DNA from 3 places in the Pseudoalteromonas sp. Angola-30 genome. Region 3 is predicted to be linked to each of the others. Evidence: predicted binding sites of a transcription regulator. Region 3 holds the regulator's gene; each other region holds the start of a gene.
What was found. Region 3 encodes LexA, which represses DNA repair genes until DNA is damaged. Its sites were predicted from a motif close to TACTGTATNNNNATACAGTA; they were not measured.
Positions count from the first base shown of each region.

Region 1: dinB (DNA polymerase IV) is a predicted target of LexA. The motif match lies at 889-908, and genes of this name have one in related genera.
Region 2: uvrD (DNA helicase II) is a predicted target of LexA. The motif match lies at 1,086-1,105, and genes of this name have one in related genera.

Region 1 is NZ_JAQREI010000002.1:481,969-484,249, reverse strand. It holds gene dinB (DNA polymerase IV) at 1-877, opposite strand, end outside; gene PSH54_RS05170 (acyl-CoA thioesterase) at 1,354-1,776, shown strand; gene PSH54_RS05165 (aldo/keto reductase) at 1,843-2,281, shown strand, end outside.
Region 2 is NZ_JAQREI010000009.1:7,134-9,414, forward strand. It holds gene uvrD (DNA helicase II) at 1-1,021, opposite strand, end outside; gene PSH54_RS12335 (hypothetical protein) at 1,333-1,557, shown strand; gene PSH54_RS12340 (YacL family protein) at 1,671-2,039, shown strand; gene PSH54_RS12345 (peroxiredoxin-like family protein) at 2,170-2,281, opposite strand, start outside.
Region 3 is NZ_JAQREI010000014.1:78,580-80,860, forward strand. It holds gene coxB (cytochrome c oxidase subunit II) at 1-211, opposite strand, end outside; gene lexA (transcriptional repressor LexA) at 684-1,301, opposite strand; gene PSH54_RS15710 (PaaI family thioesterase) at 1,479-1,919, shown strand; gene PSH54_RS15715 (hypothetical protein) at 1,930-2,281, opposite strand, start outside.

The sequences.
Region 1 (2,281 bases), on a different contig from region 3:
TTGCAAACTTCACTTTTACACTTAGCTTATTAATACGATTTTGTAGCTGTTGCTTATTAAGGCGCGCTGTTAGCTCTTCCAGTAATTTAGGTAACTGATCTAAACATTCTTGTAGGCTATTTTTATTGTATTCATAGGTGTGTTCAACACTAAGCGATTTACGCACTCGCTCAGTGGTTACTTTACCAATATATTCGCCAGCACATTTTTGATAAAGCGATACACCAAAATTCCCCACATGCTGCTGCATCCAATTAACGCCTTTCTCGCGAACGTCTTTACCTGTGTATAACCCCTTTAAATTAAGCTTTTCGAGGGTTACTTTGCCCACTCCAGGGATTTTACCCAGCGGTAAATTATTTAAAAACGCATCAACTTCATCCGGTAAAACCACAAATTGGCCATTGGGTTTATTTTCGTCACTGGCTATTTTGGCAATAAACTTAATGGGAGCAACTCCGGCAGAGGCAGTAAGGCCGGTATCGTTATAAATATCTGCTCTAATTTGCTGAGCAATAAGCGTTGCGCTGCCTTTGCATGCAGTGCTGTTGGTTACATCTAGGTAAGCTTCATCAAGCGACAACGGCTCTATTTGGTCGGTATAGCGTTTAAATACAGCGCGTATTTGGTTAGAAATTTCTTTATAAACCGCCATGCGCCCAGGCACAATCACTAAATCGGGGCATAATTGCTTAGCGTGGTAGTTAGACATAGCCGAGCGAACACCATATTCGCGCGCTATATAATTTGCTGTAGAGAGCACGCCACGACGGCTATTGCCACCAATCGCTAAAGGCACACTGGCAAGTTTGGGGTTATCGCGCATTTCAACCGCTGCATAAAAGCAGTCCATGTCGATATGAATAAACTTTTTCATTACCACATAACAACTGTTTATTTATACAGCCATTATTAAGGATTCACTTTAATTAAGCAAGTCCATTAAAGCCTGTTTAACTTGCTAAAGTTAAAAGCGCTACTAGGTGTAGCGCGTTAAACCGTGCAAGCTTTAAACAGCTTTTTTAAAACGGCTGCTTAAAGCGCTTTGATTTTTTAAAGCAATGTAGCCAAAAAACAAACTCCAATAAAAACCCCGCAGCTAAAAGCATTATGCCGCCGGAGGCATTACCCATTGCATAGCAAGCAAAAGACGCTATAAAAACTAAACTGGCTAAAGCCCAATTAATTATATTTTGCATGTGTGTTCTCGTGTGTGTGTTGTCTGTGTTATTTAACTGTAGTCCTAAAAATAAATAGGTACAATCATCTTATAAAAAAACATGGCATTTATTGTCTTGAGCTACAAACACCATATTGATAACCTCATTCATTTAAAACTAAGAGTACACATACATGCAAAGGTTCAAAGATCTGCACCCTATTCATACCGATATCACCGTAGCATGGGCCGATATGGACGCCCTACAACATGTTAACAACGTGGTGTACTTGCGTTATTTTGAAATTGCGCGTATCGATTTTCTAAATAAAATAAATCAGTTTGATACAATAAAACCAGGTGGAATAGGCCCGGTGATTAGTGAAAACAATATTCGCTATAAACGTCCAGTGACCTTCCCTGATACCTTAACCGTAGGTATTACTATTTCAGATATAAAAAGCGACCGTTTTATGATGAATTACTCTGTATTTAGCCATGCTCAGCAAGCTATTACTACCACAGGCTATTCTCAAGTTGTTATGTTTGACTTTAAAACAGGACAAAAAGCGGCGATTTCAGAGCCATTACTATCGGCACTACACCAATTCGCTTAAGTAGGTTTATTGCGAATTGGTATTAATTATCCACTCTCAAGATCTTACATAATTTAAGGATTTTAAATGCAATACAGTCCGTTAGGCAGCAGCGGTGTTGATGTTTCTAGAGTATGCTTAGGCAGCATGACTTGGGGTAAACAAAATACCCAACAAGACGCCGATGAGCAAATAGCTTATGCCTTGGCACAAGGCGTTAATTTTATAGATACTGCCGAAATGTATGCCGTTCCTCCTTCACCAGAGACCTACGGTAAAACAGAGCAAATTATAGGTAACTGGCTAAGTCGCAATGCGCAAAAGCGCAGTGATATTGTATTGGCGACCAAAATTGCAGGCAATGGCTTGTCGTGGGTACGAGATGGCGGCGATATAACACGCAGCGCTGTCATTGAGGCCGTAGATAACTCGCTTAAACGCCTACAAACCGACTACATAGATTTATACCAATTGCATTGGCCTAATCGCTCTACCCCACATTTTGGCAGGCAGTGGCCAGGTAAAC
Region 2 (2,281 bases), on a different contig from region 3:
CATTTAACCAGCTGCGTAGCTTGCTGCTTACAAAGCGGGCTTCGTCTAGCTCGTTAAAGGCGGCATAAATTGATATAGGCTCGCCTTCGTTACCATCGGTCCAAAGGCTTTTACCCATGCGCTCTGAATTGTTTTTAATTAGCGCATTAGATGCTTTTAGGATGGTTGCGGTTGAGCGGTAGTTTTGCTCAAGACGAATAGTTTCGGCGTCAAAATCAGTTAAAAAGCGTTTAATGTTTTCTATTTTAGCGCCGCGCCAACCGTAAATACTTTGGTCATCGTCGCCTACAATCATAATGCTTTGTGTATCACCAGCAAGTAGCTTTAACCATGCGTATTGAATGGTATTGGTATCTTGGAACTCGTCTACCAGCATGTGGGCAAAGCGCTGCTGGTAATGGCGAAGTAGCGTAGGGTTATTTTTAAGTACTTCGTAGCTACGTAGCAGTATTTCGGCAAAATCGACTAAACCTGCACGGTCACACGCCTCTTGATAGGCGGCATATACACGTAGCATCATTTGCTCGTTTATATCGTAGGCTTGAATATCTTTAGGGCGCAGGGCTTCATCTTTTTTAGCACTGATGTACCAGCCAAATTGTTTGGCGGGCCACTTTTTGTCATCAATATTCATTGATTTTAATAAGCGCTTGATCATTCTTAGTTGATCGTCAGAGTCTAAAATTTGAAAGGCTTCTGGCAGGTTTGCTTCACGGTGATGAGCGCGCAAAATACGGTGTGATAAACCATGGAAAGTACCAATCCACATACCACCGACAGGGGCTTTTAGGGTTTCTTCAACACGGGTGCGCATTTCTTTAGCGGCTTTATTGGTAAAAGTAACTGCAAAAATACTATAGGCTGATGCTTGCTCAACCTGCATTAACCACGCGATACGATGAACTAAAACACGTGTTTTACCCGAACCAGCACCTGCTAATACCAGCATGTTTTGTAGTGGGGCTGCAACGGCATCGCGTTGTTTGTCATTTAAGCCATCGAGTAATTCAGAAACGTCCATCGTTACGCCTTTTCAATCAATAATGAGGGCAGTATAACAGGTGTTTTTGTTAGGCTAAATAAAATACTGTTTTTATGAACAGCTATTCTAAAAATACTTGTAAAACTAATCGCTTAGTCGCTTTTTTGTACTCTTAAGTAACGATAATTAATAATAAAAATAATCAAATTGACCTATATTTAGTAAAAAATACTAAAGCAGTTATTTAGTAGTAATTTAACTATTTGATTTTTAAGCTTTAATAAATTGGCATAAAGTGTGATAGTAAGTAAATAACTAAAACTTAAAATTAATTAACTACAGAGGTGAGTATGGCTGATCAAGGTTCTGGCGGTAATGTTATTGCAGCGTTGTGTAATATATTTTTTCCTGGTTTAGGGCAATTGGTACAAGGGCGAATTTTAGCCGCTATCTTTTTTGCGCTAGCTATTATAATTAGTTACGCACTTATTTATGTATTAGTAGGCTTCGTACTCGTGCCTATTATTTATTTATGGTCGATTATAGATGCTGCACGTTTTAGATCGCGAAGTTAGCTTTTATGTCACCTATTTAATAGCGCCCATTGGCGCTATTTTGCGTTTTAGGGTCGGTGTTTAAGGCTATTTATGGGTATAATTAGCGCATTAGCGTTTTAAAAGTAAAAATTATGGAATATCAATTTATACGTGACCCTATTAGTGGGCTGCGCATTAAAATAAGCAGCGAGCATGCCCTAATTGGCCGCTGGTTAAACGAAGAAATTGGCAAAGAAAAAGTCGCGATGGCACAAGCACTTATTAGCTCGGTAAAAACAAGTTACGAGCCAATAACGTTAAAAGGCCAAGAGATAGACTTAATACTTTCTAAAGACGAAGCCTTATTTGAAGCCCATGCTCTACACCAAGACAGCGAAGATTTAGTCGCCTATCAAGATGATGACTTAATGCTTGAAGAAAATGGCCTAGTGAGTGGTTGTGGCTTTGAAGATTTTATAGATTTAATAGAGTCGTGGGCTGAGTTTAGTGGCTCGCGTTAAATGTTTAAAAGGCCAACCTAGTTGGCCTTTTTTGTAATATCAATTGTGTTAAGTTATTAGGCATTTATAGCGCTCTATTTAGCACCCTAGAATGGTTAAATATTTAAGTCGATTGGTATATATCTACAAATTATTGATTTTCTATTGATTTAACGCCAGCTAATAATAGCTCCTCTGTTAAACGTACTTTGTAATTAGGGTTTGCGTACTGAAAATACACAACGCCGCTTTTATCAATTACA
Region 3 (2,281 bases):
TAGATTTACGGTGATGAATCAGTGCCCAAAACATTATTGCGAACACTATCACCCCAATCACACAACATATTAAAAATATGGTCATGTGTAGCTGATATACATTATTACTTATATCGGTTACGCCCTTGCGCATATTGTATTGGCTATTAGCCAGCACTTGCTGCGGGAACATAATCAACACAAGCCACAAGGTAGAGGTCAGTTTACCCATGTGACGGCTCCTTTGATGCTATTGCGAATGCAAAGCGAAGAGGCATACGGCTTAAACGCCAATTCGTTATTTTTATTTTTTAACCAATCTTATTTTTAATTGGTATCGCTAGGACAACAAAAGGTTTGTGTATATTGTGTGTTCTCATAACTAAAAAGCTGTGAGTTATTGTTAGTCCAGCACATTAATGATTAGCTAAAAAACGTACAACAAGCAAGTTTTAGTATAAAAAACAATCAAGTGATATTTTAAAATTGACTAAATGACGGCGTATTAAATTGTTATTTAACAGCCAAGATACGAGCAAAATTAAGGGATGTAACACGCCTAGGAAGATAAAAGTATGAGTGAAAAAAAGTTTACAGCCTAAATAATTTTAGGGCGCTTTGAGATGGTGGAAGGTTTGTTTTTAAAACAAAAATGCACACTAAAAAGTGCGCATTTATAGATATTGCTTAAAAATAGTTAAAAATTACATCCAGTCGGCATTTCTTATTACGCCAACGGCTAACCCTTCAATATTAAAAGATTCGTTTTCAAGGTCTACTTCAATTGGCGTAAACTCTTCGTTTTCGGCGTGTAATAATACTTTTCGGCCTGCTTTTTCTAGGCGTTTTACGGTTACGTCTTCATCTACTCGTGCAACCACAACTTGGCCGTTTTCTGCTGTTTGAGTACGGTGTACGGCAAGCAAGTCACCATCCATAATACCTATATCTTTCATACTCATGCCGTTAACACGCAATAAAAAGTCGGCGGCTGGTTTAAACATAAGTGGGTCTATTTTACAGTGACTCTCAACATGTTCTTGCGCCAAAATAGGCGAACCCGCTGCAACTCTACCTATTAATGGTAGACCTAGTTGCTCAGGCTCTTCTTCTTCAACCAATTGAATACCACGGCTTGCGCCTGGTTTCATTTTAATAACACCTTTTTTGGCAAGCGCTTTTAAGTGTTCTTCTGCGGCATTGGCACTTTTAAAACCGAGTGTTTGCGCAATTTCGGCACGTGTAGGAGGCATACCAGTGTCTTTAATAAAAACTTTTATTAGTTCGAGTATTTGAGCTTGGCGTTTAGTTAATGGTCGCATACAACTGGTTTTCCATACAGTACATTTAACTGTGAGTATATACAGTTAAATAAAAATCGCAAATTTAAATTGTGCTTTAAAATAGCTAAATACACCGCACCTGGATAAATTTTAGGTAATTACAGACGTTCAGTATTTAAAATGCTATAAATTTGCTTTCAATATAAAGGAGTAATTATGAGTATTTGGCATCAACCCATTACATTAGAGCTTTGCAAACAGTTAGATGAGGGAATAAACGGCCAAGGCACGCTAATGAAAACCATGGGCATAGAAATAACCGAAATAGGAGATGATTACCTAGTGGCTACCATGCCTGCTATTCCTGAGCATCATAACCCTATTGGTATGGTACATGGTGGCGCAAATGTGGTACTTGCCGAAACCATAGCAAGCTACGCCGCTAACTTTGTAGTGGACTTTACAAAATTTTATTGTGTTGGACAGGAAATTAGCGCCAGCCACTTAAAGGCCTCTCGAAATGGCACTTTAACCGCCGTTACTCGTGCATTTCATATTGGTAAGCGCAGCTCTGTATGGGAAATAAAAATAACCAATAGCCGCGGCGAGCTTTGCTGCGTATCAAAAATGACCGCAGCGGTTGTCGAGCGCAAATAGTTAACTATGGCTACTTTTCGATAGGGTAAATCGTTATTTCCATACCAGCGCCAATGGCAGATATACGTAGTAGTGTATCTGCATGTAGAGCTTGGTTAAAACACTTAGGTGACGTGCCCGACTCAAAGCCTATATCAAACGTTCTGCGCGAACAGCTTAGCCACTGCTTAAGCGCATTACGTGAACACGACTCTATTAATTCACATAAGTGGTTGATTGCTTTGTCTGGCGTGGTTATGTCACCTGAGGCTTCAATACGCGCCAATTGACGATATTCGTCTTTGTCATAATGCAAAACCATCGCGTTTTTCTTTAAGTCTGCCACTAGGGCGCTAATATCTTGTTTAGACTCAAGCTCTAGA